4 regions of the Desulfovibrio sp. Fe33 genome follow, and region 1 is predicted to be linked to each of the others. Evidence: predicted binding sites of a transcription regulator. Region 1 holds the regulator's gene; each other region holds the start of a gene.
The links. The regulator sigma-54, encoded in region 1, starts transcription at its own class of promoters, with help from an activator protein. The targets are predictions, from matches to a motif close to CTGGCACGGNNNNTGCTT.
Positions count from the first base shown of each region.

Region 2: a site for sigma-54 is predicted at 2,956-2,973, ahead of PSN43_RS10095 (YeiH family protein). Genes of this name have one in related genera too.
Region 3: a site for sigma-54 is predicted at 4,326-4,343, ahead of PSN43_RS02795 (PEP-CTERM sorting domain-containing protein). Genes of this name have one in related genera too.
Region 4: a site for sigma-54 is predicted at 3,691-3,708, ahead of PSN43_RS11240 (ammonium transporter). Genes of this name have one in related genera too.

Region 1 is NZ_JAQKGU010000003.1:61,530-68,691, forward strand. Features, by position in the region: gene PSN43_RS05380 (KdsC family phosphatase) at 1-510, shown strand, start outside; gene lptC (LPS export ABC transporter periplasmic protein LptC) at 511-1,128, shown strand; gene PSN43_RS05390 (LptA/OstA family protein) at 1,169-1,972, shown strand; gene lptB (LPS export ABC transporter ATP-binding protein) at 1,973-2,698, shown strand; gene rpoN (RNA polymerase factor sigma-54) at 2,936-4,345, shown strand; gene hpf (ribosome hibernation-promoting factor, HPF/YfiA family) at 4,382-4,921, shown strand; gene PSN43_RS05410 (PTS sugar transporter subunit IIA) at 4,924-5,373, shown strand; gene rapZ (RNase adapter RapZ) at 5,392-6,273, shown strand; gene PSN43_RS05420 (PTS sugar transporter subunit IIA) at 6,276-6,713, shown strand; gene PSN43_RS05425 (PTS sugar transporter subunit IIB) at 6,724-7,162, shown strand, end outside.
Region 2 is NZ_JAQKGU010000006.1:176,228-183,389, forward strand. Features, by position in the region: gene modA (molybdate ABC transporter substrate-binding protein) at 1-131, shown strand, start outside; gene modB (molybdate ABC transporter permease subunit) at 135-791, shown strand; gene PSN43_RS10085 (ATP-binding cassette domain-containing protein) at 791-1,543, shown strand; gene PSN43_RS10090 (metallophosphoesterase) at 1,606-2,703, opposite strand; gene PSN43_RS10095 (YeiH family protein) at 3,060-4,811, shown strand; gene PSN43_RS10100 (hypothetical protein) at 4,896-5,171, shown strand; gene PSN43_RS10105 (hypothetical protein) at 5,252-5,608, opposite strand; gene PSN43_RS10110 (c-type heme family protein) at 5,734-7,162, shown strand, end outside.
Region 3 is NZ_JAQKGU010000001.1:598,908-606,069, reverse strand. Features, by position in the region: gene PSN43_RS02805 (EAL domain-containing protein) at 1-273, opposite strand, end outside; gene dnaE (DNA polymerase III subunit alpha) at 460-4,014, shown strand; gene PSN43_RS02795 (PEP-CTERM sorting domain-containing protein) at 4,406-5,431, shown strand; gene PSN43_RS02790 (nucleotide pyrophosphohydrolase) at 5,527-5,889, shown strand; gene queD (6-carboxytetrahydropterin synthase QueD) at 5,889-6,269, shown strand; gene PSN43_RS02780 (hypothetical protein) at 6,269-6,547, shown strand; gene dtd (D-aminoacyl-tRNA deacylase) at 6,550-7,014, shown strand; gene PSN43_RS02770 (sensor domain-containing diguanylate cyclase) at 7,061-7,162, shown strand, end outside.
Region 4 is NZ_JAQKGU010000008.1:42,401-49,562, reverse strand. Features, by position in the region: gene aroA (3-phosphoshikimate 1-carboxyvinyltransferase) at 1-82, opposite strand, end outside; gene pheA (prephenate dehydratase) at 79-1,182, opposite strand; gene PSN43_RS11250 (3-dehydroquinate synthase II family protein) at 1,413-2,396, opposite strand; gene PSN43_RS11245 (2-amino-3,7-dideoxy-D-threo-hept-6-ulosonate synthase) at 2,407-3,204, opposite strand; gene PSN43_RS11240 (ammonium transporter) at 3,757-5,115, shown strand; gene PSN43_RS11235 (P-II family nitrogen regulator) at 5,155-5,487, shown strand; gene PSN43_RS11230 (EAL domain-containing protein) at 5,609-6,844, shown strand; gene PSN43_RS11225 (glutamate synthase-related protein) at 6,928-7,162, opposite strand, start outside.

The DNA of each region.
Region 1 (7,162 bases):
GCCCTGGCGCGGAAAGTCCGTCTGTTGGTGCTCGACGTCGATGGCGTGCTCACCGACGGCGGCCTTTATTATGGCGAAGACGGCCTGCTCATGAAGCGATTCAATGTACAGGATGGTCTCGGAATCAAGGTGGCCCAGGCAATGGGGCTTGAGATTGGGGTCATTACCGGATTGAACCAAGCTCCTGTGGAGAATCGAGTCCGGGAGCTGGGCATCAAATTCTATTACGCAGGCCATCACCGCAAGCTCCCGCTGTTTGAGGAGATATGCGAAAAGGCCGGTGTCGATCCGAGCGAAGCCGCTTTCATGGGCGACGACTGGATCGATCTGGCGGTGATGAAGCGCGCCGGTTTGGCCCTTTGCGTGCCCAATGCCGTGCCCGAGGTGGTCGAGGCAGCCGATTGGATGTCCACTCGCAAAGGCGGGGAGGGCGCGGTTCGCGAAGCCATCTCTTTCATCCTCGAAGCCAAGGGCCTCAAGGAACAAGCCCTCAAATACTGGGTGGATTAGATGAAAAGCCGTCCGGCTCTGATTCTGCTCGTCATCTTCGCTCTTGGGCTGCTTCTTGGCGTAGGCGTCAACGAACTCTTTCTTTCCGATCCCATTCTGGAATCGAATGACGCCGCAGACCATGCCCCTGTGTCCCGCGAAGCCATGTTCGCCGACGCCGATATTTCAGCCGAGGACATCGAACTGGTGCAGGGCAAGCAGGGGAGTCTGGACTGGAAACTCCTGGCCAAGAGCGCGAAATATAATCAGGAGCTCGGTGTCATTGCCGTGGAATTCCCCCAGCTCACCGCCTTTTTCGGCGATGACCGCCAGGAGGTCTATGTCCAGTCCGAGCGCGGCGAGGTGGACCAGGGAAATGACAACCTCACGTTGTACGACAGGGTTCGCGGTCGATTCGGAGATCTGGCCCTGGACGCGCAGCAGCTTGATTATGTGGGGGCGATAGGTAAGGTGTACCTCAAGGGCGGCGTTTCGTTGCGTCGTCCCGACATGACCGTCCAGGCGAAGGCCCTGGAGATCGATCTTGTCACGAGACAACTGGTGGCCGCGGGCGGCGTGGAAGCGTTGCTGGCCCCCGAAGGGCTGGATGGAAGCCCTTTGCAAGACGACAAGGAATAAGACGTTGCTGAATACGGTTCGCCAAACGGTTCTTTTGCTGATGCTGGTTTTGCTCCTGGTTCCGGCAGGAGCCATGGCCCAGGATTGGGGTAATGTGTCCGAAGCCACTGTCAACCTCAATGTCCGCAAGGAGCCTGCGCCGGGTTCCGCTCATGTGGTCACCCTGACCAAGGGGGAGCGGGTGAGGACCGACTTTCCGCAAAATGGATGGGTGGCCGTATTCAAGCTTGAAGAACAGGAGCGGGACCTGTCCAAAGCCATCGGGTATGCCAACGCAAAATATTTCAAGACAGTCCAGGTGAAGAAGGCTGAGCCGACGCCCGCTGCCGCTCCGAAACTCGACTCCGGCGAAGGCGAGGTCAAGGCGCCTGTTGCCGTGACTCCGCCGCCCGCGCCGGTGCAGGTGGGCATTGATCCAAGCCGTGTGCCGGTAAAGATCACGTCCGATCGCATGACCTACGACGAGGCGGGCAAGATAATTTCCTTTGTGGGCAATGTGGTCGCCATTCACGGCGAGCTTACCCTTTGGGCCGACAAGCTTTCGGCCTACCTTCTGGCGAGCGGGCAGAGAAAATTCTCGGCCGACAGCATTGAGCGTATTGTCGCCGAGGGTAATGTCCGGGCGAAGAAGGGGAATACCGAGGGGACCTGCGGAAGGCTGACGTATATGGTCGGTCCGCAGCTTCTCAAGATGGAGCAGAATCCCAAATTGCAGGACGGTCCCAATTCCCTGACGGGCGAAGTCATCAATTTCCATATCAAGGACGACCGGTCCGAGGTCATCGGTGGCGAGCAGCGCGTCAAGGCCATCTTCATGACTCCCGGCAACGTGAAGGTGCAATAGATGGGCGAAGGTCTTCGCGCAACCAACCTGTCCAAGCGGTACGGCCAGAAAGAGGTCGTGCACGGCATCAACATTGAGCTTCACCCCCGGGAAGTCGTCGGTCTGCTCGGGCCAAACGGCGCGGGAAAAACCACGACGTTCTACATGCTTGTAGGCATCGTGCGGCCCAACACCGGAGTTGTGACCCTTGACGGGAAGGAGCTTACGGACAAGCCTCTGCACGAACGCGCGAGGCTCGGGGTGAGCTACCTCCCGCAGGAAAGCTCGATCTTCAAGAAACTGACCGTGCGCCAGAATTTGGAGATCATCCTCGAACAGACTTCCATGACTTCCAAGGAGCAGCGGGCCAGGGCGGACGAGCTGCTTGAGATGTTCACCATCACCAAGCTGGCGGATCAGGCGGCCATGTTCCTGTCCGGCGGCGAGCGCCGCAGGCTGGAAATAGCCCGGGCGCTGATCCTCGACCCACAGTTCATTCTTCTCGATGAGCCGTTCGCAGGTATCGACCCCATTGCCGTTATCGACATTCAGGAGATTATCTCCGTGCTCAAGTCCATGGAGATCGGCATCCTCATTTCCGACCACAACGTTCGGGAAACATTGAATATCTGCGACCGGGCCTACCTCGTTTACGAGGGTACGGTCATCCTGGAAGGTGCTCCGACCGATATCGTGAAGTCCAGCCGAGCCCGCCAGATTTACCTGGGCGAAGACTTCCGGCTCTAATCCAAAGACCGAATCTTTTTTTAGCTTTCTCGATTTACACCGTACCCAAAGGTTGGTACACTTTTTTCATGCCATATAGTGCCCGATGGATTGGCAGTAGAAACAGGATGTTATCACCATGGTGTTGCATCCTTTAATTCGTTGTGGCATAGTTCAATCGAAAGAAATGGCAGGCTGTGTAAAAAAATTTTCTTTATCCGTCAGCCGATAAACACAACCCTAAGTGAGTGACGAATCATGGGATTGGAACTTCGACAACAGCTCAAGCTCTCGCAGCAACTGGTCATGACGCCTCAGTTGCAGCAGGCCATCAAGCTGCTGCAGCTCTCCCGTCTTGAACTGTTGGAGACGGTGCAGCAGGAATTGTTGGAGAATCCTTTCCTGGATGAAACGGAAACGGAAACCGAGGTGCCCGACAAGACCGAGGTCCTGACCGAGTCCCAGGCGGAAGAGGAGTTGGTTCGGAACGCGGATTGGGAGAACTATCTCGGCGAATTTTCCTCCACTTCCAAGCAGGCGTTGTCACGCGACCTGGAAATGCCGGAAGAGGGTGTTTCCTTCGAGGCGCGGCTCGCTTCCAAGCCTTCCCTGGAAGGCCATCTCAATTGGCAGATGCGTCTTTCCAGCTTCACGGAAAGCGAGTTGGCGATTGGTGACGTCATTCTGGGCAATCTCGATTCCAACGGCTACCTTCAGGCTTCCATGGAAGAGATAGCCGCCATGGTTCAGGCTTCCGAAGAGGAAATCGAGAGCGTTCTCACCCGCATCCAGCATCTCGACCCGGTGGGAGTGGGGGCGCGCACTCCTCAGGAGTGTCTTCTGGTCCAGATGGAAGTCCTGGGCTATGACGATCCGATTCTTGTCTCCCTGGTGCAGGACCACTTGGAAGACCTGGAAAAGAACCGCTATAAGCCTCTCGCCCGCAAGTTCAAGATTTCCATGGAGGAGCTCAAGGATTATTTGGATTTGCTCCAGACCCTTGACCCCATGCCGGGCGCCAGCTTTTCCAGCACCGAGCCGCATTACGTAAGCCCTGATGTCTTCGTCTACAAATACGGTGACGACTTCGTCATCATCCTCAACGAGGATGGTATGCCCCGTTTGCAGATGAACACCTTCTACATGGATTCCATGAAGGGCGCTGCCGACAAGGAAAAGGAATATTTCCAGGAAAAGATGCGTTCCGCCGCATGGTTGATGAAAAGTCTGTACCAGCGGCAGCGAACCCTGTATAAAGTAGTCGAAAGCATTGTCGGATTCCAAAGAGCCTTTTTCGAGGAAGGCGTGACAAAGCTCAAACCCCTGATCCTCAAGGAGGTGGCAGAAGATATAGAGATGCACGAGTCCACCGTGAGCCGGATCACTACCAGCAAGTATGTTTCGACTCCTCACGGCATTTTCGAGTTGAAGTTCTTCTTCAATTCGGCCCTGGACCTCAATGACGGTTCCCAGGTGGGTTCGGAGAGCGTCAAGGCGCTCATCAAGCAAATGATCTCAGAAGAAGACACGAAGAAACCGCTCAGCGACGAGAGAATCGGCGAAATCCTCCAGGAAAAGCTGGAAGTGAACATCGCCCGGCGCACGGTCGCCAAATACCGCTCGGCCATGGGCATTCCTTCGTCTTCGAAACGCAAGCAGTATTTCTAGATTCTGCTTGCCGCAAACACAACCAGGAGGCAGCGTATGAACATCAGCTTCACTTTCAAGAATTTCGAGCCTTCCGATCACCTCAAGGGGTACGCGGAAAAGCGTTTTGAAAAGGTAGCAAAGTACGTTTCCGATGCGGAGGCAGATCTCCAGGTCAACCTGCTGGTCGATAAGTTCCGCCATAAGGCGGATGTGATCCTGAATTCGGATCGCATTCATATCTCGGCCTACGAAGACTCTGAAGACATGTACTCCACCATTGATATGGTCCTGGACAAGCTGGAAGCCCAGCTCCGCAAGATGCGGGAAAAGATGAAGAACCGCCCCAGACAGGCGCGTCCGAATAAAATGGTGCAGATGAACTACCTGTCCTTCGAGGACGGCAGCGGTTCCGCTCCCACCATCGTCGGCACCGATGCATACGAGCCCAAGCCCATGTCCGTGGACGAGGCCGCCATGCAGCTGGATGCCCTTGATAACGAGTTCCTGGTGTTTCGCAATTCGGAAACCGAAGGCGTTAACGTCATATACAAGAGAAAGAACGGCGATTACGGACTGATCGACCCCGGTAACTAAGCATGAAACTCAGTGACTACCTGGCGAAGGAGTTGATCCTTCCCGAATTGCAGTCCGAAGACAAATCGGACGTGTTGCATGAACTAGTCGCCCCCTTGGGCGAGCAATATCCAGAGATGGACACGGACCAGGCGGTCCGTGTCCTTCTCGATCGAGAAAGACTCGGCTCCACAGGCATCGGGGATGGCATCGCCATCCCGCACGGCAAGCTCGAGGACCTGGAGAAGGTTATCGTGGTCGTGGGGCGCAGCCGGAAGGGCGTGGAGTTCGAGGCGCTCGATCACAGTCCTTGCCATATCTTCTTCCTGGTGCTCGCGCCGGAACAGGTGGCGGGTATGCATCTGCGCGTCCTGGCCCAGATATCCCGCCTTCTCAAGGACGAGGAATTTCGCAAGGAGTTTCTTGCGGCCGAAGATCTCGAGGCCCTCTGGTCTCTCCTCAAAAGCGTCTAAATCGAAGGGTGGGCTCCTTTGACGTCGAACAATTCATTCCCCGTGGTCATCGTTACCGGACTTTCCGGTTCCGGCAAGAGTACCGCACTTCGGGTTTTTGAGGACCTCGGGTTCTTTTGTATCGACGGACTGCCGTCCGAGATGTCGCCCAAACTCGCCGATCTCATTCTCAAATTCGACACCAAATACCGTGGCCTGGCGCTCGGCATGGACCTTCGCCAGTTCGAGTTCGTTGACGGATGGGGACAGGCGTTGGAAGGGTTCCGGGAACTCGGCATCACGCCGCAAGTCCTTTTCCTTGAGGCTAAGATGGCCGAGTTGGTTCGCCGTTACGCCACGACTCGCCGTCCGCATCCGCTCGAGTGCCGTAATCTCGGGCTGGAACAGGCCCTTGAAAAGGAAAAGCAGCTCCTTGAGCCGGTGCGTTCCCAAGCCGCCCTGGTCTTGGACACCACGGACTATTCCATCCACGATCTGCGCAGGGTCATTCAAACCAAATGGTCGGCCCTGGAAGACGTGCGTATGGGGATGCGGGTGCACATCATCACCTTCGGCTTCAAGTATGGCGTGCCGTCCGAGGCTGATTTGGTCTTTGACCTCCGTTTTCTGCCTAATCCCTATTTCGACAAGTCGCTGCGCCCATTGTCCGGCATGGACAAGGCCGTGTCCGACTATGTCCTCGATAATCCCGCCGGGAGCGGGTTTATCAAGCGGTTTCATGAATTTCTGCTTTATATCCTTCCGCTTTACGCAGACGAAGGACGCTACAGGATAACTCTGGCGCTGGGTTGCACCGGAGGCCGACACAGGTCGGTATCCGTTGCCGAGTCGGTACTGGCGACACTCAAGGAAAAAGGGTATACAGTATCGATTGAACATCGACATATGGAACTCGGTTAGACATGGTTGCAAAGACTGAAAAAAAGGAAGGCGTGATCGGCGTGGTGCTGGTTACGCACGGAACTTTCGGCGAAACCCTGCTTCAGGCGGCGGAGATGGTCCTGGGTCCCCAGGTGAACTGCCTGGCCGTGGGGATCGACGTGCAGAAGGGTGTGGACGAGGCATTGGAGGGCGTAAGAAAGGCCATCCAGTCTCTTGAACAGGGGAAGGGCGTCCTGGCCCTCACCGACTTGTTCGGCGGTTCTCCCACGACCATGTCCCTGTCGCTTATGAAATCGGAAAATGTCGAGGTTATCACCGGCGTCAATCTGCCCATGCTCGTGGCGGCCCTGCAAGGGAGATCCATGCAGTTGCATGAACTGGCCGAACGGGCCATGGTCGCAGGTCAGCAGGGAATCAAGGTCGCCGGGGCGATGCTGCGTAAAAAAGCAAAGAAGTAGGAATAAAGCCGTGACTCTCGTTCGTATCGACAACCGCTTGATTCACGGCCAGATCATCGAGACGTGGCTGCCGTACACCGGAGCCAGGACCGTCATCGTAGCCAACGATGAACTGGCCCACGACATTTTGCAGCAAGAGATCATGTCTCTGGCCATTCCCCAGGCGGTGAAGAGCTCCTTCATCACCGTGGACGAAGTGCCTGAAGCCGTTACCAAGCTGAGTTCCAATCCCGGCGAATACGCCGCAATCATACTTTTTTCCAACTGTTCCGACGCGCGCCGGGCCTTCGATTCCGGCTTCGGCTTTCATGTGCTCAACATCGGGAATGTCCATTACAGCCCGGGCAAAAGGCAGATTTCCCCAAGTGTGGCCTTGTCCGATGAAGACGAGACCTGTTTGAGGCACCTCAACCGGAAGGGCGTTGAACTGGATTTTCGATGTGTTCCCA
Region 2 (7,162 bases), on a different contig from region 1:
AGGCTCCGCCGGTCATTCAGGCCGGTTGCGTGCTGAAGTCCGCTCCGCATCCCGACGCGGCGGCCCAGTTTGTTGACTTCCTGTCCTCTCCCGAGGTGCAGGCGATGAAGCTCAAGTACGGATACAAGTAGCCCATGGATTGGACTCCGCTGATTCTTTCGGCCAAGCTGGCCTTCTGGACCATGTTGCTCATTCCCGTGGCGGCCTCCCCGTTGGCCAGTCTTCTGGCCTTCGGGAGGTTCAGGGGTAAAAGCCTGCTCGACGCCGTGATTACCCTGCCCATGGTCATGCCGCCCACGGTGCTTGGCTTCGCCCTGCTCGTGGTCATGGGGCCGCGCGGGTTCATGGGCGGCGTTTGGGAGGATCTGACAGGAAACCGGCTGGTCTTCAGTTTCGCGGGCATTCTGATGGCGTCGCTCGTCTTTAATCTGCCGTTCGCCGTCCAGCCGTTGCGCGCATCGCTGGAAAAGCTCGATCCGAGGCTGCTCGAAAGCGCGGCCGTGCTCGGGCTGTCGCCGTTGTCCGCCTTTTTCCGCATTGTGCTGCCGAACTGCCTGGGCGGCCTTGCCGCCGCTTCCATCCTGGTGTTTGCGCACAGCCTGGGCGAGTTCGGGGTCATTCTCATGGTGGGCGGCAGCATTCCCGGGCAGACCCAGGTAGCCTCGGTGGCGATCTTCGAGGCCGTCGAGGCGTTGCGCTTCGATGACGCCTTCCGCATGTCGGCGGCCCTGATTCCCGTCTGCTTCGTGGTGCTTCTGATAATAAACAAGATCAATGCGAGGCGTTCCTGATGCTCGATGTCGCAATGACCAAACGGCTGAAACATTTTGATCTCGATCTGGCTTTTTCCTGCGCCCCGGGCGAGTTGACCGCGGTTATAGGCCCGTCGGGCGCGGGCAAGACAACGCTGGTCCGTCTTCTGGCCGGACTGGAGAAGCCCGATTCGGGAAAGATTGCCTTCGGAGAAGAGGTCTGGGCCGATGCGGCAAAGCGGGTTTTTGTGCCCGCCCGGAAGCGCGGCCTGAGTCTGGTCTTTCAGGATTACACTCTGTTTCCGCATCTGACCATTCGCAAGAACGTCGCCTTTGCCGCGTCCGATGAAGACAGGGTGGACGAACTCATGTCCATGTTCGGCATCAGGCATCTGGCATCATGTCGGCCGTCGGCCATTTCCGGCGGCGAGCGTCAGCGGGCGGCCTTTTGCCAGGCCCTCGCCCGGGACCCTGTGCTGCTTCTGCTGGATGAGCCGTTTTCAGCCCTGGATGTGGCCAACCGGCGGAATCTGCGCAGTTGTCTCAAGGAGCTCAAAAGCGAGTTGAACATACCCATCCTGCATGTGACCCATGACCTGGACGAGGCCCTCTTCCTGGGCGACACCGTCATGGCTGTGGAAAACGGGAAGATCGCTCCCGATTGGCTCAAGGAGCAGCAGGCCATCCAGCGGCATCTGGCCGTGTCCGGTTTGTCCAGGGCCGGAGTCGGGTCCTCGGTTTGCGCAGATGAGCCGTCGCCGGAGAAACACGCGCTTCTCGGCTGCGGGTAGGTTGCGGGGCTGATGATCGCGCCGAAGGACGCGCGGTCCCGGCCTGGACGGGCGGGACGCGCTCAGTCGGCGCGCAGGGTGATTTTGAGCAGTTCTCCCGGATTCCAAAGACGCATACGCGCACCCCATACGCCCGCTCCCCGGGTGACGATGAACGTCATGGGGCCGATTTCAAACCTTCCCTCCACCAGCGGAAAACTCAGTCTCACAACATAGTTGAAGGGCCATATCTGGCCGCCGTGGGTATGTCCGGCAAGCATCAGTCCGGTCCCGAGGGACGCGGCCTCCTCGTAGCGCAGCGGCGTGTGGGAGAGCAGGATTGTGGCCCCGGCCGGGCGGTCGGCCAGGGCTTCGGCCACCGGGTCGTTGGTCGCTTGGCTGCCCTGGTGGGTGCTCAGGTCTTCGACTCCGGCCACCACCAGTCCGGGCGCGGGTGAATCCCATCTGTTCACCAGAACCGTGAACCCGGCGTCGTGAAACAGCCGCAGGGCCTTTTCCGGAAAACCGTGATTCTCGTGGTTGCCCGGCACGGCATAGACGCCGAGCGGAGCGCGCAGGGTGCTCAGGGCGGGCAGGAGCGCGTTCAACTGCCGGGAATGTCCCTCAACGATGTCGCCGAGGAGCAGGATTATGTCCGGCTTGAGGGTCATGATCTGGTCCGCGCGCGTCTTGAGCCAATCCGGACCGAGCTGGGTGCCTGCGTGGAGGTCAGAAACGGCGGCGACGGTGATTCCGTCCAACTCGTCCGGCAGGCCCGGCAGGGCGACCTCATATTCAGTGATGATGGGCGCGCGCATTCCCTGGACCAGGGCCGCGCCCGACAGGACCAGGGCCAGGGCGAAGGCCGCACGGCGAAGTCTGGGGGCGGCTGCGGGCAGGAACCGGCCGAAGAAGGTGGCGGCGTCCACAACGGCCAGCAGGGCGGCGGCCAGGAAAAGGGTGATGAGCAGGCTGAGCCCGACGCTTTCGAGAATGATGGACCATTGGCCGAAGTTGGCTCTGCCCACGTATCGGGCGACCATGATGAACAGCCAGGCGCACAGGCCGAGGACCATGCGGGTTCTGCATGTCAGGGAGCCCAGGAAGGGCAGTCCGTCCATGCGCCGGAAGACATAGGCGGTCATGATCGCTGCCGCGCCCAGAAGATACGTGCTGAACATCGCGTTTCTCTAGCAGGTCCGATTCTGAAAGGCCAGGCAGCCCGCGCCTGGAGATTGCCGTCTGTTCAGTGGATTACCGCCCCCCGCCCCGTCCCCCGATCGCGTCTTTGGCGCTTGTTTTGGTTTGCGGAAGGGCAATGCAAAGTCGAAGTGACAATGACGCTTGCGAAACTGCAAAGTCGTGTTTGCATATTCTGTCGTGACGTTTTGTAGTAATATTGTTATTTCAGTATGTTGCTGCGTATTGAGAAAGTGGCCCGGCATTTGCTCATTGGAGAAAGCGAATTGGTTCCATCGGATCGTCCGGGGGGACGGTTCGACTGAAGAGTAACTGCTTTATTGAGGAGTTTTAGTAAATGGCTGATAACGCTGTCCAACAGAACGCCGAGGTGGTCGTCGACAAGGCGACCAGCTCCTGGTCCGACCTCTGGAAAAAAGAGGATTACTGGGCCATTTGGTTGGGATTTCTGATCCTGATCGTGGGGTCCATCATTTATTTCAACAACAAGCCTGCGGAGATGAACGAGAAGTTCATCCAGGCCAATGCGATCATGGAGCAGGAAGCAGCCCGCGCCCCGTTCAAGACCGTGGCCTGGTACGAAGCTCAGACCGCCAAGGAAAAGATCAAGGCCAAGAATCAGCCCATCGGCAAGACCATCGCCGCGTTGATGGCTCAGCCCAAGAGCTGGTCCACCAACCCCCTGAACTCCTTCTATCAGACTCAGGAGCAGGCCGACATCAAGAACGCCAAGGCCATGCCCAAGTATGAGGCCGCCAAGGCGGCCGCCGCCGCGGCCAAGACCGAGGCTCTGGCCGCGCAGGTTGCGGCCGAGAAGGCCGGCTTCAAGAGCGCCGAGCTGAACACCCAGGCTTCGTCCTCCATCGAGACTTGGCTGAAATCCCGCTCCAAGGAGGCGTCCGCCAAGAAGAAGATCGGCAACAAGCCGTTCAACCTGCTTCCCGGTTTGCTCCTGATGCTGGTCGGCTTCGGTATCATTTTCGCCATCGGCATCAAGTTTATTGACGGCGATTGGGTCAAGTTCCTCAAGGGCTTTGGACTGGTGTTTGCCGTAGCCGTGCTCTCATACGTGATGGCCGGGCAGGCTACCATGAAGCAGTACGGCATCGGTTACGCCGCCTGGGCCATCGCCATCGGTTTGCTCATCTCCAACACCATCGGCACGCCGGAGTGGGCCAAGAAGGCTCTCCAGGTTGAGTTCTTCATCAAGACCGGCCTGGTGCTGCTGGGCGCCGAGGTGCTGTTCAACAAGGTCATCGCCATCGGTATCCCGGGCATCTTTGTCGCCTGGGTCGTTACCCCGGTCGTCCTGATTACCACGTTCATCTTCGGCCAGAAGGTCGTCAAGATGCCGTCCAAGACCCTGAACATGGTCATCTCCGCCGACATGTCCGTCTGCGGCACCTCCGCAGCCATTGCGGCCGCCGCAGCCTGTAAGGCCAAGAAAGAGGAGCTGACCCTGTCCATCGGTCTGTCCCTGGTCTTCACCTCCATTATGATGGTGCTCATGCCCGCCGTCATCAAGGCCACCGGTATGCCCTACATTCTGGGCGGCGCCTGGATGGGCGGCACCATCGACGCCACCGGCGCCGTGGCCGCGGCCGGTGCGTTCCTGTCTGAAAAGGCTCTGTACGTCGCCGCAACCATCAAGATGATCCAGAACGTCATGATCGGCGTTACCGCCTTCGGTATCGCCATCTACTGGTGCACCCGCGTTGATTGCGTGCAGGGCCAGAAAGTTCACGCCATTGAAATCTGGCACCGCTTCCCGAAGTTCGTGCTGGGCTTCCTGACCGCTTCCGTGATCTTCTCCATCGTCTACGCCGCCATCGGCTCGGACGCCGGATTCACCATGGTCGACCAGGGCGTGCTGCGCGGCTTCTCCCGCATCTTCCGCGGCTGGTTCTTCTGCCTGTCCTTTGCCGCCATCGGCCTGGCCACCAACTTCCGTGAGCTGAAGCACTACTTCAAGGGCGGCAAGCCGCTGATCCTGTACGTGTGCGGCCAGTCCTTCAACCTGGCCCTGACCCTGCTCATGGCCTACCTGATGTTCTACGTGGTGTTCCCGGACATCACCGCCAAGATCTAACGCAGGCCCCAGGGAAGGGATACCCTCGCTAAAGCGGAGGGGGGCGTTCGCGCCCCCCTCCATAGTCATTAAAAGGAGAGAACAATGGAAAACCGAAGCTTGCCGCAACGCCTGGCGGCGTTCGCCCTGTCTTGCGCGGCCGTGTGGGTCTTCACGTTTCTGATCGGACCGGAAGTTGTGGAATCGTCGGAAGCGTTTCAGAAGTTGGGCGATTTCATCGTTGAAGAAAACATCGAGACCGGCATGTTCTATTACACCGACGTTGAGATTGTGGGCCACGCCGATCACAACGCCCGTTCCACCATGGAGTACATGCCCCATGGACCGGGTCCCATGCCCGTGACGTCTTCCAGCCGGTAGGCGGGACGCCCGCCTTCGGGATGCGCAGCAGGACTCCGCGACGCGCCCGCAGGAATTCTCGGGGGTGCGGGCGAGCCCCGCTACGGGTCGTTTCCGGCGTCGAAGAGGGTCTCTATGAGCCTGTTCGCCTGTTTGAGATAGAGAAAGACCCTGGTGACGGCCCCCAGAAAGTAGCCGACCTGTTCCAGTTCGCTTTCGCCGAGGCCCCAGACACGAAAATAGAACCGGAAGGCCAGGAACATGGTCAGCCAGCAGAGTATGGCAATGGGAATGGCGGCGTTAAGGCGGCTGAAAAGGGTCGCACCGGATATTTTCTTTTGAAAAAACAGGACAAACGACGCAGCGGTACGCAGGACTCCCGTCCAGCCTCTGCTGAACATGTCCGCTGTCGCGACGCCGAAGAAAGCGGCCGCGATCGACAGGATCAGGTGGTTCATGCCGCCGGCTCTCCTGTTAATTGTGCTTTTCACCGCTTATCATTGCCTATACAGTCCCGAAAGAAGTTGCGTCAAGGAATCCCCGAGCGGGGCGGGCGCGGCTCGGATTTCGTTAGGTGACACTCATGCAGCTTCCCAGACCATACTCCCTGCAAAGCAAATTCCTCATCGGCCTGATTATGACCTCGGTCGTCATCGGCGGGCTGATGTTCGTCGGTTTTTCCTATCATCTTAGGCAGGTGCTTGAGAACGAGGTCCACGACAAGGCCACCATGGTCCTGTCCCAGGTGGATTCGGTCCAGGATTACGTGCGCAACACGCTCAGGACGCGCATGTACGAGGTGCTGCCGGACAGCTTCGTCATCGAGGCCATGTCCTCGTCGTATATCACGCGGCGCATCATGGCGGGCATGGACGGCAGCCCGACGAGCCATCTGTACCGGCGCGTGGCGATCAACGCCCGAAATCCCAAGTTCGAGGCCAATCCGCTTGAAGTGCGGCTTGTGGAGACCTTCCGCAAGGACCCGGACCTGAAGCTGTGGGAGGGCTATGAGCTCATAGGCGGCGTCAAGCATTTCGTCATGGCCCGGCCGGTCGTCTACTGGAAGAGCTGTCTTCATTGCCACGGCGACAAGGCGGACGCGCCGGTCGAGCTTGTCAGGCTCTATGGCGACCGAGGGTTCGGCCACAAGCCGAATTCCATAGGCGGGGTGGATTTCGTCGGACTCCCCGTGACTGCGTCCGTCGCGCGGATTCAGGACACCATCATGACCTATTTGATGGTCTTCGGGCTGGCCGCTTTGTTGTATTTCGCCGCCACCAACTACATTTTCAAACGCATCGTCGCGAACAACTTCCGTCTCTTGACCACGAGCTTTCGCCGGAACTTCAGCGATGACAAGGGAATCCAGCTGGTCCGCGAGGTCGAGCAGGGCGACGAGGTCGGAGAAATGGTCGCCGGTATCGAGAAGCTGAGCGACTATCTCTATGAAACGCGCCAGCAGTTGCAGGACTACACCACGAACCTGGAGGCCAAGGTCGAGGAGCGGACCAGGGAACTGGCGGCCCAGGCGGATGCCCGTACATCGGATGTGGAACTGTTCGTCCAGTTGCTCGCCGGGGCAAGCAGGAGCGCATCGCGTCAGGAGTTGTGGAAGGCGACGCTGCCGCTGATCTACAGCCGGTTCGACCTTGAAAAGGTCGCCTTTGTCTGCACTTTCTCCACCAACCGCCATTACACCTGGCCGGAGACCGACGAGCGGCCCGTCATCCCCGACGACTGGGTCGATCTGCTGACGCATTCCGTGGCGAGGATCGAGGCCTCCCGGGCCTTCATTCCCGTGGAGTCCTTTTCCGGCACTGCCGAGGGGCTGCTTTGCCTCTATCACAAGCCCGGCCATTCCTTCGAAGCCCAGGACAGGATCGTCCTGCGGGCCATAGGCCGCCAGTTGTGTCTCGGAGCCGAGAACCTCATGGCGCTCGATTCCATCGTTCGGCAGAACACCAACTTGCAGGCCATATTCGAGGGCATCACCGAGCCGTTGCTTTTGGCCA
Region 3 (7,162 bases), on a different contig from region 1:
TCCGTAATGCGCATGAATGGGCTTGAACTGTTCCAAGGCCCGCGACCGGCACAGCCGATCGACTTCCACAATGACGTCCGGGCTCAAGTTCTCGTTGAAAAGCGTATCGGAACCGATTCCGTTGTTCTGACCGCTTCGCGAATAAACCTCAAAGCCGATAATGGACTTGGTGGTGATGGAAACAACAGGTTGAAAAAGGGGGGTCACATCCCGGGAATTGATGATTTCCCGAATCTTCCGCTCATCGACCTTGCTTTCGGCTTGCCCTGACATTTAGCTCCCGCCTGCCGGACCGAATCCGGGAAAAGAATTATTTTTATCAGTTGGATTAACCGTTGTGCGCATATGTGGTCAATAGTCAAAACATAATATCCGCTTTGGCACCGGCCCGGAATCTCCTCTGGCAGTCCCCACGGCTTTACGCTATTATCATCATTCCACCACAAGGAGTATCATCAAGTGGCCGAATTTGTTCATCTTCACGTCCATACCGAATACAGCCTCCTGGACGGCGCCATCCGAATCAACGACTTGCTCACCCGGACCAAGGATCTGGGGATGCCTGCCGTGGCCATCACCGATCACGGGTCCATGTACGGAGCCGTCATCTTCTTCATGGCCGCCAAGGAGCTGGGCATCAAGCCGATCATCGGCTGCGAGGTCTACGTTGCCCCCGGTGATCTGGACGATGAAGAGGCGCACACGCGCAAGGACCACGGCGGCGGCTACCACCTGGTTCTGCTGGCCAAAAACCAGCGCGGCTACAAGAACCTCATCAAGCTGGTCTCCACCGGCTACCTGGACGGATTCTACTATAAACCACGCGTTTGCAAGCACTTACTGAAAAAGTATTCCGACGGGCTCATCGCCCTGTCCGCCTGTCTGGCGGGCGAAGTGCCCCGCAAGCTCATGAACGAGGGGATCGCGGCGGGCGTGGAAACGGCCCGGGTCTATGAATCCATCTTCCCCGGCAATTTCTATCTCGAACTCCAGGACAACGGCATCCCCAAGCAGACCCGCCTCAACGAGCTGCTCATCAAGTGCGCGGAGGAGACCGGGCTGCCCCTGGTGGCGACCAACGACTGCCACTACCTGACCGCCGAGGACTACGAGGCCCACGACACCCTGCTCTGCATCCAGACCCAGACTACGGTGGACTCGGAGAAGCGGTTCCGCATGGAAACCCGCGAACTCTACTTCAAGACCCCGGAGGAAATGGAGCGGGCGTTCGCCCATGTGCCCGAGGCCATCAAGAACACCCAGCGTATCGCCGAGATGTGCAACCTCGAAATCGAGCTGGGCAACTACTATTTCCCCGAGTACGAGCTGCCCGAAGGCGTGTCCATGAACGAGGAGTTCGACCGCCTCTGCCGCGAGGGCTTGAAACGCCGCCTGAACACCATCACTTATGAAGTGGACGAGGAAAAGTACTGGAAACGGCTGGACTACGAACTCGGCGTCATCAAGGAGATGGGCTTCCCGGCCTACTTCCTCATCGTCCAGGATTTCATCAACTGGGCCAAGGACCACCGCATCCCGGTCGGCCCGGGCCGCGGGTCCGCCGCAGGCTCCATCGTCGCGTGGTCGCTGAAGATAACCAACCTCGACCCGCTCCCCTATGATCTGCTGTTCGAACGCTTCCTCAACGTGGAGCGCGTGTCCATGCCCGATATCGACGTGGACTTCTGCGAGCGGCGGCGGCTTGAAGTGGTCAAATACTGCGCCCAGAAGTACGGCACCGACAGGGTGGCGCAGATCACCACCTTCGGGACCATGAAGACCAAGGCGGTCATCAAGGACGTGGGCCGCGCCATGGGCATGACCTTCGGCGAGACCGACCGCATCGCCAAGCTCATTCCCGACGATCCGGCGGTCATGGCCAAGCTGCTCGGCGTGGACAAGGCCAAGATCACCGTGCCCAACGCGGTCAAGGCCGTAACCGAGCTGGACGACATGGTCGCCACCGACCCCAAGGTGGCCAAGCTCATCGACATTTCCACCAGGCTGGAGGGGCTGTGCCGCCACGCATCGACGCACGCGGCGGGCGTGGTCATCTCCAACAAGCCCATGACCGAATACCTTCCTCTCTACAAAGGGAAGAAGGGCGAAATCGTGACCCAGTTCGACATGAAGAAGGTCGAGAAAGTCGGCCTCATCAAATTCGACTTCCTGGGCCTGCGCACCATGACGGTCATCGAAGACTGCCTGGACATCATCCGCGATCAGGGCAAGAAGGCTCCGGACCTGGACACCCTGCACCTGGACGACCCGGACACATACGCCATCTTCGCCAAGGGCGACACCGACGGCATCTTCCAGGTGGAGTCCTCGGGTATGCGCAAATACCTACGTATGCTTCGCCCCGACCGCTTCGAGGACCTCGTCGCCATGCTCGCCCTGTACCGGCCTGGGCCGCTCGGCATGATCGGCTCCCACGGGGTTTCCATGGTTGACGAATTCATCATGCGCAAGCACGGCGAGATCGCGGTCACATACCCCCATCCGTCGCTGGAGGAGACCCTCAAGCCGACATACGGAGTCATGGTCTATCAGGAGCAGGTCATGGCCACGGCCATGGTCATCGCCAACTACTCGCTGGGCGAAGGCGACCTGCTGCGCCGCGCGATGGGAAAAAAGATCGCCGAGGAGATGGCCAAACAGCGGTCCCGCTTCCTCGAAGGCTCGCGGGAAAACGGCATCGACGATGCCGTGGCCAACGACATCTTCGACACCATGGAGAAGTTCGCGGCCTACGGCTTCAACAAGTCCCACTCCGCCGCCTACGCGCTCATCTCCTACCACACCGCCTATCTCAAGGCCCATTTTCCGGTAGAATTCATGGCCGCGCTCATGTCCACGGAAATGAACAACACCGACAAGATCATCATGTACGTCAACGCCTGCCGCGACATGGAGATCACCGTCCGCCAGCCGGACATCAACGCGGGCCATGCGCGCTTCTCGGTCAAGGACGGGGAAATCCTGTTCGCCATGGCTGCCATCAAGAACGTGGGCGAGGAAGCCATCAACGAAATCGCGGCCGAACGCACGGCGCACGGCCCGTTCTCCAACATTTTCGATTTCTGCGAACGGGTGAACCTGCGCCGTGTTACCAAGCGGGTCCTGGAATCGCTCATCAAGGCGGGCGCGCTGGACTGTTTCTCCTGCTCCCGGGCGGCACTGCTGGAGGACCTCGACAAGGCCGTGGCCCTGGGCCAGAAAAAGGCCAAGGAAAAGGAGTCGGGTATGCTCAACATGCTCGACATGCTCGGCGGCGGCGAAAAGACGGACGGCTCCGTCACGCCCACCTGCTCCCTGTGCGAAGAGTTCGACGACCGCGAAAAGCTCCAGCTCGAAAAGGAGGTCCTCGGCTTCTTCCTGTCCGGGCATCCGCTGCTGGCCTACCGCCACGACATGCAGCGCCTGCGCACCGTGACTCTGGAGGAATGCAAGACCATCCCCAACGGCACCGAGGTTCGCGTGGCCGTAATCATCCCGGACTACAAGCAATTCATCACCCGAAAGGGCGACCCCATGGCCTTCTGCACCGCCGAGGATCTGACCACCTACGGCGAAATCACCATGCTGCCCAACGTCTACGCCGAAGCGCGCGAGCTGCTCGACGCCGATCGGCCCCTGCTTGTCATGGGAAAGATCGACGTGCGGGAGGAGCCCGGAGGCCCGGAAGACGCTCCCAAGTCCGCCAAGATACTGGCCGACAAGGTCCAGTTCCTGGCCGACGCGGCCCAGGGATCGGACCAGCCCGTATCCCTTTGGATCGGCGAAAAGAACGCCGTGGACGCGCACCTCAATGCGCTCAAGGTGATTCTCCAGCGATACCCAGGTCCCACCAGCGTGAATCTCGGCATCATCACTCGCGAGGCCGTAATCAACCTGCGGTTGGGCAACGGCTGGAAAGTCTACCCGGGCCGCGACTTCTGGAAGGAAGTGGAGGCGTGGCAGAACGGCGACGCCAAGGCGTACCGCGCCGAGGCCGAAGCCGAGCTGCTGTAGGCCTTTTCCCCATCTGGAGTGTCGGGAATTTTTACACACCGTCGGACAAACAACCTCCTGATATTCGGAGATATACTTTCCGCGCCCGCATCCCCATCTTCGGGTCGGCGTGAACGGCGAGACTTTGTTCGACCGGCGGAAACGTTACTCTCTCAAGAAACGGCACCGTTTTTTGTCCCTTCAACCTATGCAGCGGATAGAAAGAAGCTATCTCAGAGGAGAATGTGTAAACTTTTTTTGAATGTCGACTTTTTTCACACCGCGGCCCACGACAGGCCTATTAAATTAACCGTTATCCCAAATGGTTGTGCGTGGCCCGTTTTTTGCTAATCATTCTCAAAGGCGTAACAGGAATTGTTCCGCTTCAGACTCTTTAGCAAAGGAAAACATCATGAAGAGATTCGTTTTAACCCTTCTTTTCATCTCCGGCATATTCGTCGCCACTCAAACAGAAAAGGCCGAAGCGCTCAATCTGCCCCCCGCGGACTCCGGCTACGCCATGACCTACGGCAACTTCTATTCATACTCCCTGCCCATCCTCAAGGAATTCCTCGGCGACGACTACGATGTCCAGTCTTCCGTCGGCCAGATCAAGGATACCATTGTCATCGCCACCGGCGCTTCCGGGAACCCCGTCAACGAGAACTTCCCGGGCATGGACAATGCGTACGAGACTCCGAGCGGCGCGAGCGGGAGCCCCACGTTCGGCACCGGCACCGTCACCGACCCGCAGCCGGACATTGAAAACGACCGTGAAGGCACCTGGGATGCGAGCATCGCCAGCCTGGTTTCCTACCTCGGCGGGCAGGCCCCCATCTTCTTCTTCAACAACAACCAGTCCGACAACGTCGTTGACGGCGTCCCCCAGCAGGACCTCTGGGTTTGGGCCCAGATCGAGATTTGGAGCTCTTCCGACGACTCGGCCGAGTCCATCTTCTTCGAACTGACCAGCACCAACGGCGACGGTACCGGCGTGTACGGCGGCGACCCCTATGCGTATGAAGCCCACGGAGCGGGATACGTCCCGGCGCTGCCTGACAACCTGCCCACGGCGGGTACGGACTACGTCCTTTCCGGCGGCGACGTCTGCCTGGACGCCGCGATGAGCCCGGTTTCCTGCGACTCGGCCGACGTGGAATATGGCCCCTTCGCGCACAACCTCGGTTCCGACCGCGCGGCATACGCGGTCATCGCTCCCGGGCTGAACGACTTCCTGTTCGCCTGGAACGGCGAAAACAGCCCGTACGACATGATCTCCATCGACATCAACATGAGCTCGCTCAACAGCGGCTACGAACAGGCGTACATCATGCCCGGCACCGCCGGACAGACTCCCCCGGTGCCCGAGCCGGCCACCTGGCTGTTCATGGGCCTCGGACTCGCCGGTCTGGCCATCTTCCGGCGCTTCCGCCGCTAGACGAAACGTCACGGCTTACGAACCATCGCGGCCCCGCCCAGGCGGGGCCGTTTTTTGTTTGTTGACAAACCCCGCCGCGCTGGCAACCATGCGCCATGAACGATTCACTCGACGCACTCAACGAACGACATCGCCGGTTCGTGGAAGAACGCAATTGGCAGAAGCACCAGACGCCCAAGAACCTTGTCATGGCCCTGACCGGCGAGGTCGGGGAACTGAACGAACTGTTCCAGTGGCTCACCCCCGAGGAGAGCCGCGCCATGGACGACGGGCATAAAAAGGCCGTTGCCGAGGAAATGGCCGACGTGCTGATATATTTGGTCAGGCTGGCCGACGAAATGGGTATCGACCTGGTTGCGGCCGCCCACGAAAAATGCGAGACCAACGAGCGGAAATACCCGGCCGAAGCTTTCCGCGACGGACGCATGAGGCCGCACGAATACAAGGAGTCCAGATAATGCCCGGCAAATGGAAATTGACCATCACCCAGGAATTCTCGGCCTCGCACCAACTGCGCAACTACTGCGGCAAGTGCGAGAACATGCACGGCCACAACTTCGGTGTGGAAGTGGTGGTCGAGGGCGACACCCTGGACCCCAAGGTCCAGTACCTCGTGGACTTCAAGGAGTTGAAGCAGCGCACCAAAGCCGTGCTGGAAAAACTCGACCACAAGCATCTCAACGAGGTTGAGTGCTTCACCGAGATCAACCCCTCCTCCGAGAACCTGGCCATGTTCATCTACCGGAACCTCAAGGGCACCCTGCCCGAGAACGTCTCCCTGGTGGAGGTCTCCGTTTCGGAGAAGAATTCGTCCAAGGCCACCTACTGGGAAGAATAATGGCGAGCGAACCCGACGAAAAACGCGGCGAAATCAACGGAATGTCCTACGGGAAGCTCATGACTCTTCTGCTCATCCCCAAGGATAGCCGATCCAATCCCAAACGAATCCTGGGCGGCATCGCCTTCCTGGCCTTTGTCTGCTTCTTCGTGTTCGGCACCATGTATCGCGGCTGCGCGCCCCTGGGCCAGTCCAGTTGCCCGCTGCCCCCTGTGGAACGGACCGTCCCGGACCGAGGCATGGAGCAACCCGCTCCGGCCCCGGGCGGGGAAGGCTAGCCGTGCGCATCGTCATCCAGCGGGTTTCGGACGCCAAAGTCACCGTGCAGGGCGCGACGGTCGGGGAGATAGGCACCGGCCTGCTCGCGCTCGTCGGATTCGGCGGCACGGACAAGGCGGATTTTCCCGACACCCCCGCATGGCGCAAGATACTGGACAAGCTGTTCAACATGCGCGTCTTCCCGGACGAAAGCGGCAAGTTCGACCTCTCCCTGAACGACATCAAGGGCGACCTCATGCTCATCTCGCAATTCACGCTCTACGCGGACTGCCGCAAGGGACGCCGCCCGTCCTTCTCCGACGCCTGCCATCCCTACGTCGCGGAATCCCTGTTCGACAGGTTTACCGAAGACGCACGCAAGCTCGCCCCGGGCGGCTTCGCCACGGGCCGATTCGGCGCCGAGATGCTCCTGGACTTCACCAACTGGGGACCGGTAACCATCATCCTCGATTCCGACGAATTCTAAACCGCGCCGCCTCACTCTCCGCGACCACGCGCCGCCCAGGCATCCCATGTCAGCCAAAACCAAACTCATCGCCGCCCTGACCCTTATCCTGCTGGCCACCTTTATGGCCACCAGTCTGGTCAACTACGCCTTCACCAGGGCCTCGATC
Region 4 (7,162 bases), on a different contig from region 1:
TGGCCAGGGTGGCGGCGATCAGTGTGCGGTGGGAGAGGGACTTGCTGGCCGGAGCGTTGACGATGATCGGATCTTTGGTCATTGGAGTTCCTCCTGAGTGGGGTAGGTGCCGAGCACGCGCAGTGTAAGGCATTGGTCGCGGATGTCGTCCAATACGTCCTGGTAACGGTCGCCGCCCAGATCGCAGGCCAGGTCGGCGAAGAAGACGTATTTCCATTTTTCGCCCCGGAAGGGACGGGATTCAAGCTTGGTCACGTTGATGCCCTGGTGGGCCAGGGTGGTCAGCACGCGGGCCAGCGCGCCCGGCCGGTTGGGCGTGGTGAACAGGATGGAGGTCTTGTCGCGCTTGTCCTCCTGGGACGGGGCCGCGCCGATGATGACAAAGCGGGTCCAGTTGTCCGGCAAGTCCTCGATGGATTCGGCCAGGATGTTCATGGCGTGCATGTCGGCCAGCTTGCGGTGTCCGATCACGGCGGCGGCCTTTTTGCCCGCCACAGCTTCGGCCGCTTCGGCCGTGGACTCCATGGGGATGGTCGGGACGTCGCGCAGATGGGAGTGGAGCCATTCCCGGCATTGGCCAAGGGGTTGCGGGTGCGAGTAGATAACCTCCACATCCTCCACCTTATCGGCCCGGGAAATGAGGCAATGGCTGATGCGGCTGAAAACCTCGGCCTGGATGTAGACCTTGTATTTCATGAACAGGTCCACCACCTGCCCAACGGTGCCTTCGATGGAATTTTCGAGCGGGATGACCCCCAACTCGGCTCCTTCTTCGGCCACGGCCCGAAATATCTCTTCAAAGTTGTTCTTGGGGGTCAGGGAGGCGGACGACCCCATATGCTCGACCGCCGCGAAATAGGAGAAGGTGCCTTCCGGGCCGAGATAAACTACCCGTTCGGGCCGCTGGAGGTGGCGCGACGAGCTCATGATCTCGCGGTAGATGGTGCGCAGGTGCTTGTCCGGCAGCGGGCCGGGCGAGGAATTGGCGATCTTGTCCATCACTTCCTGCTCGCGGAACGGCTTGTATATGGATTCGCCCTTGGCCGCCTTGTAGCGGCCGACGCTCAGGGACAGCCTGGCCCGCTGATTGAGCAGGTCCACGATCCGCTTGTCCAGCGAGTCGATGGAATCCCGCAGTTCCCCGAGGTCGGGAATATCGTTTTGGTCTTTCGTGTCAGCCATGTCTTCTCCAGGAGCGCCTTCGGGCGTTTGTGTACCGCCTTGGGCGGCGGGTGCTTTCTCCGACCCTTCCAATAGGTGTTTTCGCGCTTTCGTCGAGTCCGTGCGCCGTCGGCATCGCCATGTCTTTGCGCGGATTCGTGTCACTCATTACGATAATGCGTCATCGAACGCATTTTCTCAATCCCCGCGTTCACCGAATCGTCAGGGGAACCAGGGAAATGGGGCCTGGCCTAGCCTTCCTTGATATCTTCCTTGATGCGCATACCGAAGTGGCGTCCGGCCTCGTCGGTGCGGACCAGAATCTTGTCGCCGACCTTGAGCGTGACCACGGACACGGGCTCGCCTTTGTCCGAAACCACGCGGATGGTCTCTGCGTTTTGCAGGAACACCTGGCCGGTCTTGGTCCTGTCGCCGGTCTTCACCTCGGCGGTGATGAGCAGCATGGGCCGGACTTCGACCTTGACGCGGCCCACGGTGGCCAGGGAGGTGGTCCCGTTCGCGTTCACGATGAGCACGTCCGTGCCTGCCGCGAGTTCCTCAAGATAGGTGGTCTTGTCGCCGGGCATCTGGGCATAGGCGTGGACCGCGCCCGCATTGATCCGGAAGGGGCGTGCGGCCACATAGGGATTGGACTCGGTTTCGGCATGGACGAGGAAGGAAAAGGCGCTGGAGTTGCCGATGAGCATCCCCTGTCCCTTTTTCAGCATGGAGATGGTGTCCACGCAGACTCGGTGTCCCATGCCGGTGGGCTCGATGGCCGTGACGATGGCGGTTTGCAGTTCCATGGTTCCCTGGGAGAGTTTGAGTTCGGCGATGATCCGCTTCAGGTCGGCTCCGCCTTCGGGCAGGACCACGATGGTGTCGCAGCCGCGTTCGAGGATTCCGGCGGCGAGCAGGGCGCGGTCGAGGGATTCGCATTCCAGGGCCAGGGATTCCACCTGGGCGAGGATGTTTTCCACGGGGATGATTTCCCAACCTTTTTTGAGGACGACGTCCTTGCCTGCCTTGATCGCCTTGACCGCCGCGTCTTCGTCCGCCTTTTCAGTCAGTTCCACGACGGGCATGTCCTCGGGAGTGATGACGGTGACGCGGCCGAGCGCCCTGACCGCTTCAGCGTGGTCCTTTTCGACCATGACGGCGTCCACGCCGGATTCGAGCGCCAGGGTTACGAGGTTTTTGTCGAAGGGCACAGACTTGAGGATGATTTTTTTCATGGCTGCTTCGCTATGCGTTGAGATGGTTAAGGGCGGCCTCGACGGATTCGTCGTTGTGGACGACCATGTTCAGCGCCTCCACCAGGCGGGTGGGATTGTCGTGCTGGAAGACGTTGCGGCCCACGGACAGGCCTGCGCCTCCGGCTTCCAGGGAGTCGTGCACCATTTGGAGGAACGCCTCGGTGCTGTCGAGTTTAGGGCCGCCCGCGATGACTACCGGGACACAGCAGGCGTCGCATACGCGGGAGAAGGACTCGATGTCGCCGGTGTAGTTGACCTTGACCACGTCCGCGCCCAGTTCGGTGCCCACGCGGGCGCAGTGGGCCACGATCTCGGGGGCGTATTCGTTGTCCACCTTGGGGCCTCGTGCGTAGACCATGGCCAGGAGCGGGATGCCCCAGTTGGATGCGTCGGAGGATATTTTGCCGAAATCGTTAAGCATGGCGGCTTCGGTCTCGTCGCCGAGGTTGCAGTGGATGGACACGGCGTCCGCGCCGAGCCGGATGGCGTCCTCTACGGATGCGACCAGGGATTTTGCATTGGGGAAGGGGGAGAGGGATGTGGAGGCGGAGAGGTGGACGATGAGGCCGATGTCCTTGCCTTCGGCGCGGTGGCCGCAGCGGACGAGACCTTTGTGTTCAATGACGGCGTTGGCCCCTCCGTCGACGACCTTGCCTACCGCCTCGCGCATGTCGACCAGTCCGTCGATGGGGCCGACCGTCACGCCGTGGTCCATCGGGACGATGATGGTCCTGCCTGTGTTGCGGTTGAAGATGCGCTCCAACCTGATGGCTTTTCCGATGTGCATGTTGTTTCTCCTCTGAAGTTTGTTTCCTCAAGGAGCCGGGCTGGACCGGCGGCCGGTGAAAAAAACAAGGGCCGCCGGCTTTCGCCCGCGGCCCTTGAAGAAGTTATCTATCGGTTGTGTGATCCACCAAAAGGTTACACAGCGCCTCTTCCAAGCCCGCGAGCGTGGCTATACCAATACCAAAAGTAAAAGTTGGAAAAGTATGCGGAGGTAACGATGGAGGTTTTCATGGCTTCTAGAGCTACACCCATGGGGCCAGTCTGTCAACAAAAAGATATGTTACGATTTCAAGGAGATAGCGTTATATGTATTATAAGTTCGCGACCGGCGGTCATTTTTGTGTGGTTTGACATTTTTTTACAAATTGACAATTTTGATGCATTTTCCACCCTGCAAAAATGTACTTTATGACAAAAATGCAAAAAATGAGCTATTTTTAATCGCTGGAAAGTGGCGATTTTACATGAATAGCGACAAAAAACGTATTTGGCACGACTCTTGATAGAAGGAGGGCAGGTTAGAAACGCATTCCATTCAAAGAGGAGTATCGCAATGTTTTCGAGAAAGTCCCCGACCCATGTTTCCAAGAGGCTCGCCATCGGCGCGGCCGTATTGGCGGCAACCCTGGCCCCCACCTTCGCCTATGCCCAGGACGTGGAGCTGCTCACCCAGTCCAACGCCAACATCCTTTGGACGTTGATCGCCGCCTGCCTGGTCATGATTATGCAGGCAGGATTCGCCTGTGTCGAGGCCGGATTCACCCGGGCCAAGTCCGCAGGCAACATCATGATGAAGAACTTCCTGGACTTCGCGGCGGGGTCCATCGTCTTCTTCCTGTTCGGCTTCGCCGTCATGTTCGGCCTGGATGCGGGCGGGTTCATAGGCACCTCCGGATACGCGCTGAGCGGCGTGGCCGAGGGCGACATGATGTGGACCTACACCTTCTGGTTCTTCCAGTCCGTGTTCGCCGCCACCGCCGCCACCATCGTCTCGGGCGGCATGGCCGAGCGCACCAAGTTCGGCAGCTACATCGTCGTTTCCATCGTCATTTCCGGTTTGATCTACCCGATCTCCGGCCACTGGGCGTGGGGTTCCCTGTGGTTGGGCGATGACGGTGCGGGCTGGCTGGAAGCCCTCGGCTTCTGTGATTTCGCCGGTTCCTCCGTGGTCCACTCCGTGGGCGGCTGGGTCGCCCTGGCCGGAGCCCTGGTGCTCGGCCCGCGCATCGGCAAGTATTCCGAGGACGGAAAGGCCAAGGCCATTCCGGGTCACAACATCCCGCTGGCAGGCCTGGGCGTCTTCATCCTCTGGTTCGGCTGGTTCGGCTTCAACCCCGGCTCCACCACCACCGCCGACGACACCATCGGCCTGATCGCCATGAACACCTCCCTGGCGGCTTGCGGCGGCACCCTCGGCGCCATGTTCATCTCCTGGTTCCGCTACGGCAAGCCCGACATCTCCATGACCATGAACGGCGCATTGGCCGGTTTGGTCGGCATCACCGCACCTTGCGCCACCGTCACTCCCGGCCCCTCGATCCTCATCGGCCTGGTGGCGGGCGTGCTGGTCGTCATGTCCATCGAGTTCATCGACAAGGTCCTCAAGATCGACGATCCGGTCGGCGCGGCTTCGGTTCACGGCGTCTGCGGCGCGTGGGGCACCATCGCCTGCGGCCTGTTCAACACCGACGGCGGCCTGTTCTTCGGCGGCGGCATGGGACAGCTCGGCGTGCAGCTCATCGGCGCGGGCACCTTCTTCGTCTGGGCCTTCGGCTGCGGCTTCATCCTCATGAACATCGTCAAGGCGATCTTCGGCATCCGCGTGACCAAGGAAGAGGAGCTCAAGGGTCTGGACATCGCCGAGCACGGCTCCGAGTCCTACAACGGCTTCCAGCTCTTCAGCAACGAGTAGTCGAAGCGCAACCAGAGATCATTCAAGGAGAATAATAAAATGAAGCTCATCATTGCATACATCAGGCCCGAAAAGCTCAACGACGTGAAGCAGGCCCTGTACGCCAAGGAAATCTATTCCCTGTCCGTGACCAACATCCTCGGTTCCGGACGCCAGAAGGGGTTCACCGAAACCTACCGCGGCGTGCAGATGGAAGTGAACCTGCTTAAGAAGGTCCGTCTCGAAATCGGCGTGAACGACGATTTCGAAGCCAAGGCGATCGAAGCCATCCTGGCCTCCGGGCAGACCGGCACCGAGGGCGACGGCGTGATCTTCGTAACCGAACTGACCAAGGCCCTGCGCATCAGGACCGGTGAGGACGGGATTCTCTAGAGCGGATTGCGACAATATAGCCGGGGCGGCCCGATCGGGCCGCCCCGGCAAAAAAGCGGCAAGGCACACGGAACCAAAAGCGTTAACGGCCGACAGGCAAGATATTTCAAGGTTGACCGAAGTGCCTGACATACAAGAGATCATTGAAAATCGCTTCCTGGTCACGCATTTCCAGCCCCAGGTCTCCCTCAAGAGGAAGGCGGTCGTCGGGCTGGAGGCGCTGAGCAGGGGGTTCGACCCCCAAAGCGGAGAAATCATACCTCCTACCCTGCTGTTCGAGCAGGCCCGGGACAGGGCATCCCGGCTCGCCCTGGACCGGGCCTGCCGAACCAACGCGGCGGAATCCTTCGCCGCTCTTCACAGAAGGGACAAGGGGTTGATGCTCTCCATGAACATCGACGCCTCCTGCATTAACGAGGAGACGCGCGGCTCCTGCCATCTGCTCAACCTGGTCGCCCGCTGCGGAATCAGTCCCGCAAACGTCATCATCGAAATCATCGAGTCCCGATGCGAGGATATCGAAGCCCTCATAACTTTCGTGCGATTCTACAGGGAGCGCGGCTTCCTTATCGCGCTTGACGATGTGGGGGCGGGATTTTCCAATCTGGACCGCATCCCCATTCTCAAGCCGGACGTCATTAAGCTGGACCGCTCTTTGGTAAGCGCCGTGGACCGGCACTTCCACAAACTGGAGGTGGTCCGCAGCTTCGTTCAGATGTCCAACCGACTCGGCTGCCTGGTTCTGGCCGAGGGAGTGGAGACGGCCGAGGAGGCCATGTGCCTGCTCTCCAACGGGGTGGACGTGTTCCAGGGATTCTATTTCGCCCGGCCCGCGCCGGGGCTGGACGCGGTGCCCGGCATGTCCTCCAAGGTCGATGCGCTGGCTGAGCGGCATCGGGAGAACCGCACCCAGCAGATTGCCGACGCCAAGCGGCTCTATTCCAGCTACGACCTGATCGTGCTGACCATGTGCCAGTCGCTGGCCGAAACGCCCGCCAAGGACACGGGGCCGGCATTGGCCGGTTTCATCGAAACCTATGATGTGGTGGAATGCCTTTACGTTCTCGACATGCGCGGGAACCAGATATCGGAAACTGTCTGCGATGAGCGGCGGCTCACGACCTGCAAGCGGTTCCTTTATGAACCCGCCGAGGTGGGGGCAGACCATTCGCTCAAGGAATATTTCCTGCCCATCCAGGCGGGGCTCGAAAAGTTCACCACCCGGCCATACATCTCCCTGGCCTCCGGCAATCTGTGCATCACCATCTCACACGTCTTCTATCACAAGAGCAGCGGCAGGCATCGTATTCTTTGCGTGGACATGTCGCGCGAGGATGAGCCCGCCTGCTGCCCGTAAAGTCGGTTCGCGGAGCGGAAACGACGAAAAAGGGGAGGGCCGTTCGGTCCTCCCCTTCGTTTTTCAACGCGAGTGATTCGACGTTACATGTCGAGAATCTTCTTGGCGGTCTCGTCCATGATGTCGGTGATGAAGCCGATGCCGGTTTCCCGTTCGGTTTCGCGGTTGCCCGAGGCGATGTCCGCGCGGCTGATTTCTTCGAGGCGGAACTTGCGCGCTCCGCACATGAGCTGCTGCAGGGCTGCCGACAACTTGTCCACCAGGCTCCAGATGCCGACCGCGCCGAGGGGGATGTTCTTCATCTCGTCCGCGCCGACG